DNA from 3 places in the Desulfitibacter alkalitolerans DSM 16504 genome. Region 1 is predicted to be linked to each of the others. Evidence: riboswitches for the same ligand, from Rfam matches in the RefSeq annotation. Region 1 holds a riboswitch; each other region holds the start of a gene.
What was found. A riboswitch is a leader RNA that binds a small molecule or an ion and turns the genes downstream of it on or off. The one in region 1 is predicted to bind cobalamin.
Positions count from the first base shown of each region.

Region 2: it holds a riboswitch for cobalamin, as region 1 does, so the genes downstream of both, K364_RS0115910 (DMT family transporter) here and cobT (nicotinate-nucleotide--dimethylbenzimidazole phosphoribosyltransferase) in region 1, are expected to answer to the same signal.
Region 3: it holds a riboswitch for cobalamin, as region 1 does, so the genes downstream of both, ilvN (acetolactate synthase small subunit) here and cobT (nicotinate-nucleotide--dimethylbenzimidazole phosphoribosyltransferase) in region 1, are expected to answer to the same signal.

Region 1 covers NZ_KK211103.1:30,732-35,391, forward strand. Annotated here, with positions in the region: gene K364_RS25820 (PAS domain S-box protein) at 1-857, opposite strand, end outside; gene cobT (nicotinate-nucleotide--dimethylbenzimidazole phosphoribosyltransferase) at 1,004-2,059, opposite strand; cobalamin riboswitch at 2,135-2,313, opposite strand; gene K364_RS0116605 (hypothetical protein) at 2,438-3,172, opposite strand; tRNA gene K364_RS0116610 (tRNA-Phe) at 3,330-3,405, opposite strand; tRNA gene K364_RS0116615 (tRNA-Glu) at 3,411-3,485, opposite strand; tRNA gene K364_RS0116620 (tRNA-Lys) at 3,500-3,575, opposite strand; gene K364_RS0116625 (FadR/GntR family transcriptional regulator) at 3,678-4,379, opposite strand; gene ldhH (L-lactate dehydrogenase (quinone) large subunit LdhH) at 4,558-4,660, opposite strand, start outside.
Region 2 covers NZ_KK211102.1:329,501-334,160, reverse strand. Annotated here, with positions in the region: gene K364_RS25815 (hypothetical protein) at 1-854, shown strand, start outside; gene K364_RS0115920 (hypothetical protein) at 960-1,196, shown strand; gene K364_RS24490 (JAB domain-containing protein) at 1,198-1,902, shown strand; cobalamin riboswitch at 2,135-2,318, shown strand; gene K364_RS0115910 (DMT family transporter) at 2,451-3,509, shown strand; cobalamin riboswitch at 3,554-3,744, shown strand; gene K364_RS0115905 (nitrogenase iron protein NifH) at 3,758-4,597, shown strand; gene K364_RS0115900 (nitrogenase component 1) at 4,594-4,660, shown strand, end outside.
Region 3 covers NZ_KK211102.1:123,163-127,822, forward strand. Annotated here, with positions in the region: gene K364_RS0114815 (hypothetical protein) at 129-314, shown strand; gene K364_RS0114820 (ferredoxin) at 382-573, shown strand; gene K364_RS0114825 (rubredoxin-like domain-containing protein) at 608-937, opposite strand; gene K364_RS27630 (hypothetical protein) at 968-1,090, opposite strand; gene K364_RS27635 (hypothetical protein) at 1,348-1,476, opposite strand; gene ilvN (acetolactate synthase small subunit) at 1,593-2,087, opposite strand; cobalamin riboswitch at 2,291-2,463, opposite strand; gene K364_RS26755 (hypothetical protein) at 2,610-2,762, shown strand; gene K364_RS0114850 (ferritin-like domain-containing protein) at 2,766-3,254, opposite strand; gene K364_RS26970 (rubredoxin-like domain-containing protein) at 3,257-3,406, opposite strand; gene K364_RS25765 (FUSC family protein) at 3,563-4,660, opposite strand, start outside.

The DNA.
Region 1 (4,660 bases):
GAATTGATAATATCAGCCATTTTTCTTTCCGATTCCTCAAGGGCTACCTCTGCGCGCTTTCGTTCATCTATATTTTCTATAGCAGTACTTAAATACTTGAAATTACCTTCAGCATCTTTTACAAGTGAAATGTTTAAACGACCCCAGATAATCTGCCCATCTTTTCTAACATACCTTTTATCAATACAGTAGTTCTCAATTTCACCGGTTATTAATGAGTTGTACAAATGTATATCCTTTTGCAAATCCTCATAATATGAAAACTTAGAAAAATGCATCCTGGACATTTCTTCAACTGTATAACCCAAGAAATTGCACAATGTCTCATTTGCTGTCAATGTATAGCCCTTAATATCAGAAACACCAATTCCTACTGATACATTTTGAAAAAAGGAGCGATATTTTTCTTCACTTTCTCTAAGAGCATTTTCAACTTGTTTTTGAGGTGTAATATCTGAATAAATACCGTAGCCTGCAACCACTTCTTCATTTATTATAATTGGTATTCCTTTAACAATAACGTTAACTGGCTTATTTCCCTTTCCATATCTTACAGTTTCAAAAGAATTAGATTTGCCTGATAATATCTCTTTAGAAGTTTCTACTGCCCTTGCATACTCATGAAGATATGTCTCATTTTCTAATTCACCTACTAACACATCCTCAATTTTTTTGCCCCTGATTTCATCAATATGGTAATCAAAAAGCTCTGTAAATCTGCTATTGATTTCTACTATTCTGTTTTCTCTATCAAAGTATACAATGGCATCAGTCGCATTTTTGAAAAGGGCTTCAAAGTGCTTATTTTCTAACATAAAAATTCCGGTATCATCCTTCTTTTTTTGTGTAGAAGACATTTATTTATCACCCAGCCTTAATTAAACAAAAACACATTATCTGAGAATTCTACATTATTTTCTAATAACCTTGTTTCTTTGAGAAGTTTTTCTGGGATTACGTAAAAAAATGGCAACAAACTGATTTGTCGCCATTTTCATAAGCCTTATTCTTTGTTACTAACCCCTGCTTCTTCAAAGGTAGCCATTTCATGGATTATCTTAACAGCTGCTTCTATTAGATGAAAAGCTAAAGCTGCTCCTGTACCCTCTCCTAACCTTAAATCCAAGTACAAAACAGGCTGTAGGCCCATGAAATCTAACATGATTTTGTGTCCCGGTTCTTGAGATAAATGGGAAGCAAGCATATATTCTTTGCATTCCTTCTTCATGTTATAAGCCACTAAAGCCGCTGCTGTTGAAATGAAACCATCTATAACAACCGGCACCCTTCTTGCTGAAGCTCCGAGAATCACACCTGTTAAGGCGGCAATCTCCAATCCACCAACCTTTTTTAAAACATCTAGTGCATCTGTTGGATCTGGATTGTTAACTTCCAGGGCTTTTTTAATTACCTGCTGTTTTTTTATCAGCCCATGGTCATCAACCCCAGTACCTCTACCAGTAATAAACTCCACATCTTTCCCACTAAAGCATGCAAGAATGGCACTGCTTGGAGTAGTATTTCCTATCCCCATTTCCCCAGTTCCTATCAATGCTGCACCTTTATCAATTTCTTCATTTACCAGCTTAATACCCACTTCAATGGCAGCTACTGCCTCTTCCTCTGTCATGGCTGGCCCCTTTGCCATATTCCTTGTACCAGGTCTGACCCTGCAATTATTTAAGTCCGGATGGTCTATTGGCTCCCCGGCTACTCCCACATCTGTAACAACTACCCTGGCTCCAGCATGGTTAGATAAGACATTTATTGCCGCACCATTATACAAGAAATTAAGTACCATCTGGGGTGTCACTTCCTGGGGAAAAGCACTAACACCTTCTTCTACCACCCCATGATCACCTGCCATTGTCATTACCACCTTATCCCCTAGTGTTGGAAGGGGATTTTCCTGAATCTGTGCTAGCTGTACGACAATTTTCTCCAGCACCCCCAAACTCCCAGGTGGTTTAGTTAGATTGTCTAACCTTTTCTGAGTTTCTTCTCCCATGGCTGGATTAGTTTTAACAATGCTTTCAAGGGTTTCTTTGAATAGTTTCACTTTGTTTACCTCCTCCTTTTAATGTATAAAAAAAGTTCCCAAGCTTAACAGCTCAAGAACTTTTCCATCATCCTTAAAGACCTAATGCTTTAGGCAGGTTTCCTGACTCCCGATTCAAACGCCTGTGGCCAGCCTTCCCAGAGAAACCTCCAGTGACATAACCTGACTCATCGATTACAGTGGCGGGACCGTACTGGAATCTAACCAGTTTCCCTTTTACCCCATATCTGGGCACCTAATACATTAAATATTCATTTATTGACATTATAATATTGTTGACCATCAATTTCAATATATTTTGAACACCATTATTTTGGGCATCATTCATTATCTCTCTATTATTTTCAAAAAGCTTTGATTATGGGCAATCTCCAAAGTTTATTTATAGTTAGCACAAGGCCCAATACATTTTCCACATACATCTGCAAAACCAATGGCACTGTGCTCATCAGCTACTTTTAGGAGCCTTTCATAACATAAAGGTTTATTAATACTATTTTCAGTTAATGCCCCAACTGGGCAGTTTTTTACACACTTCAAGCAGCCCTTTCCTTCATAAAACAGACAATATTCCTTAGCAGGCTTTACTGTTGGTTCTATAAAGTGGCTAATAGCAATACTGCCAAATCTGCCTGCACATCCAACTGGAGTTATTAGCATTTTATTAACTCCAAATGTACCCAGACCTGCGATGTAGGCAATACTCCTATGAGACCAGGCAGCTGTAAGAGTTTTTTCGTCAAAGTTATGTGTAGCCTTTTGATAAGCAGTTTCAATTCCTAAAGCATTAAGCCTCTCACTTAATAATATGCATATTTCATTTATTAAAGAATTGGCATTAATATATGCACTTGCCCATTTTTCTGAGACCCTGACTCCATCTCTATTGGATCGTGCTATTTCTATATTAAAGGGAACATAAAAAGTTACAATGGTTTTGACATTTTTTAATAGGTCCTCGGGCATTAAGTGATGAGGATGTAATTTTTTTAGTTCCAGGAACAAAGGGTCATTTGGATTGGCATATCCTATTAAGGGTTCCCTGAAGCCAAAGGGACTTTTCTGAACGGCTTCAATTATTGTACACTCAATGGCTGCTCTAATTTTATCCATAATGTTCTCTCCCATATTTAATATCCTTACTACCTATTATACAACCATACAGATTTTATAAAAAGCCTTATTTACCAATGTAATATTATTTCTCAGCAGTTAAAGCAGGTAAAAAAATAAGACAAGAGAAACGTCACCTTGTCTTGTTTTTGTTTGATGGTGCCTCGGGGCGGAATCGAACCACCGACACGAGGATTTTCAGTCCTCTGCTCTACCGACTGAGCTACCGAGGCATATATGGTGACCCGTAGGGGACTCGAACCCCTGTTACCGGCGTGAAAGGCCGGTGTCTTAACCGCTTGACCAACGGGCCATTTTAAAATTAAATGGTGAGCCATCCGCGACTCGAACGCGGGACACCCTGATTAAAAGTCAGGTGCTCTACCGACTGAGCTAATGGCTCTCATGTCAACAAGTCACAAGTGTACACTACTAAATCCAAAGTGTCAATAGAAAAATGTTTTAAATAATTTCATTATATTTCAAATCATCCATTTAAAGCAGCCTACTCTGATATCATATTATTTTCTACCATTAAAAGATGTTCAAACATTCTTTTACGAGCTTCCATTGAGTCACCATTTTTTATAGCTTCATAAATACCCTCATGAGCATCTAAAAGTGTTTGGGGCATTCTTTCTGTTGAATACAGCTTTTGGCGACTGGTGCGCATGGTATTTTCAATGGTATCTGATACAGTATTCATAAGCCTAGTTAATAAAACATTTTGTGAAGCCTGGGCAACTGTATAATGGAACTTCCAATCCGCCTTTTCACCAATTTCTGATTGATCAACATCTCGCTTCATTTCATCCAGGGCTTCCCTCATCTTTGCCAGGTCCTCTTCATCACGTCTCATTGCCGCCAGACCAGCCGCTTCTACCTCTAATCCTTTACGTACCTCTAAGATTTCAATGACAGTATCCCTTTCCATCAACAAAACTAACGCAAGGGGTTCAATAATTGAATCAATGCTTGTCTGCTTAATAAAAGTGCCTTCACCAGATTTAATTTCAACCAGACCCATTAAATGTAAGGCACTTAAAGCCTCCCTCACTGATGCACGGCTAACCTTAAGTCTGTCTGCCATCTCTCTTTCCGATGGCAATCTATCACCTGGTTTTAGGTTTCCTTCAGTAATCATTGCCTTAATCTGTTCTACAATTTGCTCATAAATTTTTCTGGGTTTTATTGGTTTGAATTGCATTAAGCATACCCCTCATCTTACCTTTAGTTTAGTAATAATTTTTCTTACATTCTTCTTTTTAAAGTTTAGCATTTCCTCATGTCAACGTCTATATTAAAATTCACCCTAATAAAGGTAATATTGAGCACAAAAGAAAAAACTGCCCTGAAAAGTTTATACTTAACAGGGCATGATGTGTTTAGTATTTACCGTCTAATATTTGTGCCGTGTGTAATACCTTTGTATTAGATTTTTTAACATCTAAACCACCCCGCAGTGACATTAAGCACCCTGGACAGTCA
Region 2 (4,660 bases), on a different contig from region 1:
CTAAAGGTACGATTAAATCAACGCAAAGATCGGTTAAAACCGCCGAGCATACTGCTAAAGCTGCTGTTAAAACCTCACAGGCAGCAGCAAAAACCGCCGCCAAAACCGCACAGGCTGCTCAAAGAGCGGCCCAGACTGCACGATTAGCGGCAAAAGCGGCGGCTGTTTCTGCAAAGACAGCAGTTAAGGCAATGCTGTCTGCTATAAAGGCGATCATCGCGGCAGCCAAGGGCCTGACCGCCTTGATTGCCGCTGGCGGCTGGATAGCAGTGACGATTATTCTTGTGATATGTCTTGCGGGGCTTTTATTAGGCTCAGCATTCGGAATATTCTATTCCAATGAAAGCCCCGGCGGGAACACTCCGGTTATGTCGGAGGTGGTCAATCAGCTTAACAATGAATTTGCGGCAAAAATAGAACAGATAGAAAATGAAAATCCACATGACACCCTGGAGCTGTCCGGTAGCAATAGCATCTCCGCAAGCCAGTGGCGGGAAATCTTGGCGGTCTATGCGGTAAAAGTAACCGTCGATCCGGAAAACGGCATGGAGGTTACCACCCTCGACGATGCCAAGGTGGGCATCCTGCGGGACGTCTTTTGGGATATGAACAAAATCGACTATTGGATAGAAACTATTGTACATGAGGAAACCGTAACTACCACTGACGAGGATGGCAATGAAACCACCGAAACCATCACCACCACCGAAACCACCCTGCATATCAATATAACCTCCAGATCCTATACGGACATGATTACCGAGTACAGCTTCAATCCGGATCAGGTAAAAATGCTAAATGAGTTGATGAAGGACGAATACCGACATCTATTCATGCAGCTTATCGGCAGTTAGACGGATGTTGCCTATCCCCACAGGAAATCGCGGTCCTGACGGAAAACATGGGAAAACAAACAAAATAGTTTAATGACCAAATTAAGTGGAAAGGTGGAAAAACAGATGAACTTGGAAGAATTAAAGGAAATGGAATATATAAAATGCGTGGGTTTATTAGCTGAGTTGATTGACCTGGACACGGATGCAAAAGAAAAAATCCATAAGAGCTTTCAAAATATAGGGATTAAAAACTTTTTTCTTCATCTTGAATCGGTGGACTTGCCTACTGAGATTTCCGAGAAGTTGAAAAGCATAAAAGCCATTATTGAAATAGTTGATGTAAAAAGGGGGCGGGCATAACATGAAGCAGGATATATTGCATACCGAGAATTTTTTAAAAGGGCTGACAACTTTAACAGGACTGCCCTACAAAAAAGTTCAGCAGTATGTAAAAGAAAATAACCCTTTTAACATCCTGGAGCATCCCCACATTATGGAACCAAATGATAGACAGCTTGAAAAGATAGGGCTGCTCAATGAGTTTATTGCCTCTTACAACATTCTGAAAATCTATGAAAGCAATGAGAAGGTCATGCTCAATTCATCAACCATAGCAGGCCAATATTTTTTAGCCCTTTTGGGAGGAATGAAGGATAAAGAAAGGTTTATGGTTGCATTTTTAGACAGCGGCAACAACATCATCGAAACAAAGACCATGTCGGAAGGGAGTATCGGACAAACAGCGGTGTATCCAAGAGAAATATTAAAATATGCCCTTGCCTGTGATTGCAATACAATGATTTTAGCCCATAATCATCCCGGAGGGTCCAAAAATTTTTCTCCGGAGGATAGGGCATTGACACAAAGAATGGTTGACATTTTTCATCCCCTTGAGATCAAAGTTCTGGATCACATAATTGTTGGCGGTAGAAGCTATACTTCTATGGCGGAAAAAGGGATTATCCCCTGCCAGAGCAAAGGTACAGCAAATTATGAAATGATAACATTAGGTCCAATACCTGCGGAAGAAAAGCGGAATAGGTTTAAACATACACACTTGCGTTAAATATTCAATCAAATCACAAAATTGTCAATACGATGTTATTCTAAAACTAAGGAGACAAGTTATAATGTCCTTTATTGCCTTGAGGTAAATTAGGTATATCAGCAGACGATCACAAAACCAGGGAGACTGTTACATTCTTAAACGTCCTTCCCTTCTGTAGATGTAAAAGCTATGCCATAACGAATTATTTCATTGACGTAATATATACTTGTGTGATAGTGTTATATTAAATTGAATATTTAAAATTACAGGTGACGTAAATTGTTTTTTCGTCTTAAAAGGGAAGTAGGTTGAAATCCTACGCGGTCCCGCCGCTGTAAAAGAGGAATCCCTCCAGGAATGCCACTGTTTGAATGGGAAGGCAGGAGGGGTAATGATGCTTGAGCCAGAAGACCTGCCTGTGATAATGCGCCAAAGAACTCTACGAGCGATAGGGGGTGTTTGACTGAAAGTGTATACTGTCTTTTTATAAAAGCCTCTTAATCGTAAATGGTTAAGGGGCTTTTTAGTATGCTTATATTAAATTACCATAAAAGGTATGTGATTTTATGAGAAAATCGAATATATGCTCAATGTTTCAAGCCATGCTTGCATCAGTGTTATTTGGTGCGAGTGCCCCAATTTCTAAATTGCTATTAGGCAATATTGAGCCAATTCCGATGGCTGCATTTTTATATCTCGGCAGTGGCGTGGGGCTATTATTGTTTAAAATTGTAAGGCATATGAACCATAATTTTATAGAGATAGAAGCAAAAATAGATAAAGGCGATATTAAATGGCTAATTGGTGCAATTATCGCAGGAGGTGTTATTGCTCCTATTGTGTTAATGTTTAGCTTACGTAATACTCCTGCGTCTACTGCTTCACTCCTTTTAAATTTCGAGGGTGTTGCGACTACTTTAATTGCTGCTATTGCTTTTAAGGAAGCCATTGGGAGACGTATATGGTTGGCGATTGCATCAATAACAACTGCAAGCATACTATTATCATTGAATTTAAACGGTGAATGGGGTCTTTCAATAGGTGCGTTAGGCGTAGTATTGGCATGTACCCTTTGGGGTATAGACAATAATTTCACACGGAATATTTCAGCAAAAGACCCCTTGATTACTGTTACAATAAAAGGGATTGGAGCAGGTGTTTTTTCGTTAATATTAGCTTTGATAATGCATACCAGTTTCCCGAATATCGGAACAATATTAGGAGCTATGTTATTAGGATGCTTTAGTTACGGATTAAGCATTGTACTGTTTATATTTGCCATGCGTAATCTTGGAGCTTCGCGAACAAGTGCCTTTTTTGGAACTGCTCCGTTTGTAGGAACATTGTTATCTTTCTTGCTATTTAGAGAATTTCCAAGTACTTTATTTTATATATCATTACCAATAATGATTATAGGTGCCATATTAATATTAGGTGAAGAACATGGACATATCCATATACATGAATCTATGGAGCATGAGCATCGCCACAACCATAATGACGGACATCACACGCACAAACATATAGATGGAGAGCATTTAGAACATACACATTTACATAAACATGCAACTATTGAACATTCACACAAACATACACCGGATACCCACCATAGACATGCGCATTAGCTATTTTATAGAGATTTAATACAATAAAATATGGTGGCCTTGAAAACTAAATATCAAAAACAGGTACCGGTAATGATAAATAAAATTGTTTACCGGTGAAAAGGGAAGTCGGGTGAAAATCCTGCGCGGTCCCGCCGCTGTATAAGTGTAATTCTTCATAATATGCCACTGGGAAACCGGAAAGGCATGAAGAGTAGTGATGCTTGAGTTGAGGGGTTTTATTTTTACAAAAAAGGAAGGCAAAAGGCATGTTGAATAACAAAAATCTAAAAATAGCGTTTTATGGCAAAGGCGGAATAGGTAAGTCAACAATAGCGGCTAACTTATCGGCAGCTTTTTCCAAATTGGGATTGAAGGTACTCCATATAGGGTGTGACCCGAAAGGAGATTCTACAAGAAATTTGACAGGAAGTAAAATACCTTCGGTACTGAAAGTGATTCAGGAAAAGGGAACAGAAATTGAAGAAAAGGACATTATTCATTCTGGGTTTAATGGTGTGGCATGTATCGAAGCAGGGGGCCCGGAAGCTGGAATAGGATGTGCGGGAATGGGTATAACCACCATGGCTGAAGAACTGAATCACCTTGGGATTGTTAACAAGCCGTGGGATGTAATTGTTTATGATGTTTTAGGAGACGTGGTCTGCGGCGGCTTTTCGGTTCCTATGCGAGAAAAATTTGTCGATGCGGTGTATATTGTCTCATCTTCGGAGTTCATGTCCATCTATGCGGCCAATAATATCATGAAAGGTGTGCGAAGGTTTTCAACCGGGGAAAGGAATCTTTTTGGCGGGATTATTCACAATCGGAGGAATGAAAACTCAAAGGATGAGATAGTAAGATATTTTGCTGAGAAGTCAAACACACAGGTTTTGGATGATATCCCTTTTTGCAATGAGATTGTTTTTTCAGAGCTGGAAGGGAAAACAGTTGTAGAAAAATTCCCTGGGTCTAAAGCTTGTAAAACTTTTATGAATTTAGCAAAAAGGATAAAAGAAAACCTAAATTATAGTATTCCAAGAGCAATGGAAGACATTGAATTGGAACAGTTTGGAAGAATAATGCTGCAGATGGAGATAAAGAAATGAGCATAAAAAAAACATCGATCACTGATCAGGACATTACTTTCCTAAAGAAAGCCATTTACAAAG
Region 3 (4,660 bases), on a different contig from region 1:
AACACCAGATATATAATAGCTTAAATTTATTGTAGAAAGCCAAACTACAGATAATAAAACAATTTTTAATTTAAGGTTGCTTTAAAACAATAATTTGCTTTATATTAAAATTTTTAGGAGGTAAGGAAATGGCTAAAAGTAAAAGTACAACCACTAGCTGGGTAGTTACAGGATTAGGTGCAGCTGTTACTGGTGTAGGAGCTACTGTTTTAGGCGGGACAGCTTTGGGTGCCGGGGTAGTAGGGTTTGGCCTTGCCCATATTACCCTTGGAGTTCTTGATATGTACAGGCCAACCATTAGAAAAAACAGCTAAAAGTCAGGTATTATTTTACCAACTTACGTTAACACTAGAGAGGCTAAATTAGGAGGTGACGATTAAAATGCGCGTAAAAGTTGACGATGATCTTTGTATCGCTTGTGGCGAATGCATTGATATCTGTCCAGAAGTTTTTGACTGGAATGACGATGGAAGTCTGGCAATCTCAAAAGTTAATGAGGTGCCTGCTGACGAAGAGGAATGTGCGAAAGAAGCGGTGGAGTCTTGCCCAACAGAGGCAATAAAGGAATTTTAATGGTTAAACCCGACATTTACTGTCGGGTTTAATTTTAGCCCCATTTATCCTTTTTAACATGAACCTCTATTTCTGCTAGAGAGTTCTGTTTTAATAATTTCGCCTGTTCCTTTAGCTTTGTGAAATAGCCTAAACATCCAGGGTCAAGATTAATCTCAACCCCGCGTTCACCTATAGCTTCCAATTCATCTAATAAATCTATAGAGGTCATTAAAAGATGATTAGTTTCCCTGGCTCCAACAATTTTTTGTTCTGCAGCTTCCTCTAGCCTGCTAAACTTTTCCTTTGGAGCACCACACTTAGGGCATTTTTCAGGTGCATCTTCACCCTCGAAGATAAAATTACAAACTGAACACTTCCACATTATAAACCCACCCTTACTTATAGTTTCTCCTCAAACCTTCTTCAACTTATGTTCCGCAGCTTGGGCATACTGTAAAAGGTTCTCCCTCATAGCCACAGCTTTCACATTTGGTTCTTTTCTCTTGTTGTGCTTCCTGACAATTGCAACCTTCACACATTTAAAATACCTCCTTCCTCGTGATAATTTATCGGCTTTGTAAAAACCAACGCCTTAACAGTTATAGCAATAGGGTTTCCAATTCCTTGCTAAATTATTTTACTTATAGATATTATCTTTTTTTTGGAAAAATCCTACCTTGGATTGATTTCTTCACAAAAAATTAACATCTAGGTCCAATTATGCAATCACCAGATTAATAAAAAGAAATGCTATCCTCCATGAGGGAGGCAGCATTTCTTAGATTGCTTGAATTACCTTCTGCCAAGTTTTAATCTGCCCAGTAGTTTTCCTACTATTAATCCTTTAATAAACGCAATTGGATATGCTAAAATTGCCAACCAGTTAAACTTTCGCATTCTGCTTTTGGATTTAAATAACATTACTAGATGCCTCCTTTTTACTTATTTTCCCGTAGAAGGCAGCTATTTATGATTATCTAATTGTGGTATTTATTGCATTTTTTAGCAGTAGAAGTATGTTGGTTGATGATTTTTTGTTAGTAGGCTTTAACAGATCTTGGTCCCCTGGTTACACTAATATTGCCGGTTCTAACCACTTCTATAATCCCATGGTCTTTTAAAACCTCACACAAGGCATCTATTTTGTCACTTTCACCTGTTAGTTCTACAACCATGGTTTCTCTGGTTACATCAACTATGTGAGCTCGAAAAATGTTAACTATATCAACAATATCACTTCTTTTTTCCGGCAGGGCATTAACTTTAATTAGTGCGAGCTCTCTAGCCAGTGAAGGCTCAGCAGTCAAGTTTTTCACCTTAATAACATCTACCAGCTTCTCCATTTGGTTTATAACCTGATGTATTTCGGTTTCATCGCACTCAACCACAAGGGTTATTCTTGTGACCTTTTCCTGCTCAGTTGGTCCAGCAGCTATACTTACAATGTTAAATGCCCTGCGGCTCACTAACCCTGAAATGTGGGATAAAACAGTAGGTCTGTCTACAACTAAAAGCGCAAGTATGTGTTTCATAGCCATGCTCCTCTTTTTTCTGATAAGTATAAAGGTAGTATAGCTTTTTTGCAACAAAAAAAATGCCGGTTTACTGTAAAATAGTACAGAACCGGCCAAACTTTGAAGAGCTATCTAACTAGGTTTGGAAATAAAAAACTCCTCGACCAATAAGCTGAGGAGAATAATGACTGCTCAAAGAAACTCCTATCAACCGTAGGCTTTCGTTAACTTGCTCCCTGGCAGGTATCCTGACTTAGGTTCCTCGCTTCCTTACGCCTTCCCAGAAATCCCAGTGGCATATTGTAAAAAAGCTCCCCAATACAGTGGCGGGACCGCACCGGACTCTCACCGGTTTCCCTTTTAAACATCTTGTACCAGACATCACTTTTAAATTTTTACTCTATAAAATAAAGTTCTACACTTCTTCTAATAATCCTTCTTTTAAAAAAAATTTCTTTTACATTCTCTCTAAATATTGAGGTTAAATTCTTTATAAAACGGCAATATATATAACATAGAACATTTTGGCAGGTGAAAATTGTGAGTTTAACCAAAGATAAGCTAGAACAGTTTGTAAAACAAGGTAAGGCCTATGAAAAGCTGCTGCAATCTACCGAAAGCAAAAATAACAATAACCCTATTCTTCTCAAACAGCTTAAACAAACAAAAAAACTCTTAAAGAAAATCAAATAAAAATCAACCGAAACAAACGCAGCTGTACATCTTTTTTAGCTCTATAAGCCTTAATATATGCTTCTTTTCTTCTGCAATAAGGTTGTTAATTACACCTGCATTCCCTGGGGAAACCAGCTCTTTTAGCTCCTGAAAGAACATTATTGAGTCTTTTTCAAAGCTTAATGCCATGTTTATACCATCTACCGGACTTTTAATATGTTTGATGGCCTCATCTATTCCCTTTATAAACACATGATTCTCAGCAAGGCCCTTTACATATTCCTCATACTCCCCTGGGTAGCTTTCATTTAAAGGAGCAGCCTTTAAGTCACCAAGAAGCCTTTGAAAATCAACTATATGTTTACTCTCTTGATTTGCCAAATCAGCAAAAATCAAACTCAGCTCCCTGTTGTCTAGCTTATCTGCAAGGGCTTCATAAAACTTTTGGCCGTTTTTCTCAATTTGCACTGCAAAATCAACAACCTCTTCAGCTTTGAATACTTTCCACATATCTATACCTCCTTATTTTCAACCAGGCCGCAATCTGGAGTATAACAATTGTCATCTATAAACGTACACTTCTGTTGACAGCTAGGACATTGTTCCGGAGGTTCTTTAGCTTCCAACCTATAACCACAGTTACCACATTTCCATTTATTCACTTTTAACCCCTCCCCCTTTTTAATAATAGAAGTATCATATTAAGTTTATCATTATTTATTTATTCTCTTAAAGTAAACCTATTCCTTTAAGATACATACAAACTTCAAAATTTCCTCATAATTATTTGTTAGCTCTTAACATTAGCCCTCTTAATTTCAACTATCTCTATTATTCCTAGTAAACACCCTTGCTGTCAGCCATTTTATAAATCCTTCTTCAGAATTGACAGTTTCCCCTTCAATAAGCTGTTTCAAAGCACCTGTAATGCGTTTAAGGTGATGATTTATCTGCTCCATTTCATATCCAATGTTGGATATCTCCATAAGCGAAACGGAATTGTTCTTGTTCTCATCAGTTAAGTGCCACTTATTTATTTGCCATCTAAGATCCTTTACAAGCTCAGTGCTTTGGTGCCCACAGTTTTCTAAATACAAACACAGGTCCACATTTTTGCTTGTTAAATAGCACAGCAGGTTTTCCTGCATGCTAACAGTAGTAGTTAAGAGCTTTTGCAATGTCTCCAGAATATCCCTGTATTCCTTTGAAGCTCCTTCAATATCTATGTCCCTTTGGGAGCGATTTAACTCAGTATAGTAGATACCTAAAATTCTTTCGAATATAAGATTAAAGCTTGTTACCACTGTCTCATATTTCTTAACCTGTTGGCTTTTTAATACCTTCCTGTATCCTATTTCATCTTTAAATTCAAACATTTTCCTGCGGATATCCTCTAGTTTACCCCTTACCTCTGTAATTTCCTTATCAAGCTTTTCCTGGTCGTATCCATTATTTGATATAAAGCCATTTAACACAGTAACATAAAGATTTTTTAGATGCTGGTTAACCTCAGTTAATCCCTCAATTAAGGTCTTTTCAGTGTTGGGAGGAGAAAATACGAGATTTACACCCACACCTACTCCAATTCCCACCAGAGTTTCTATTAGTCGATGAAGAGCAAAAAGCTTTGGGTCTCCCGTTACATCAACCATGACAGCAGCCACAGTAATAGCAGCTATAACTATGCCCTCCTGCAGTTTGAGCCTAATTGAAATGGTTATGGCAAGTATTACAGCCAAACCCACCGTTATTGGATGGGCTCCAAAATAATTGACAATAATAAAGCCTATTATCCCCCCAATAATAGTAGCCGCTACCCTGTTGCCACCTTGAGCAATGGACTTGGTGATTGATGGTTGAATGGTAAGAATGGCAGCTACTATTGCCAAAAGGGGGGGACCTAAATTCAAGGACTG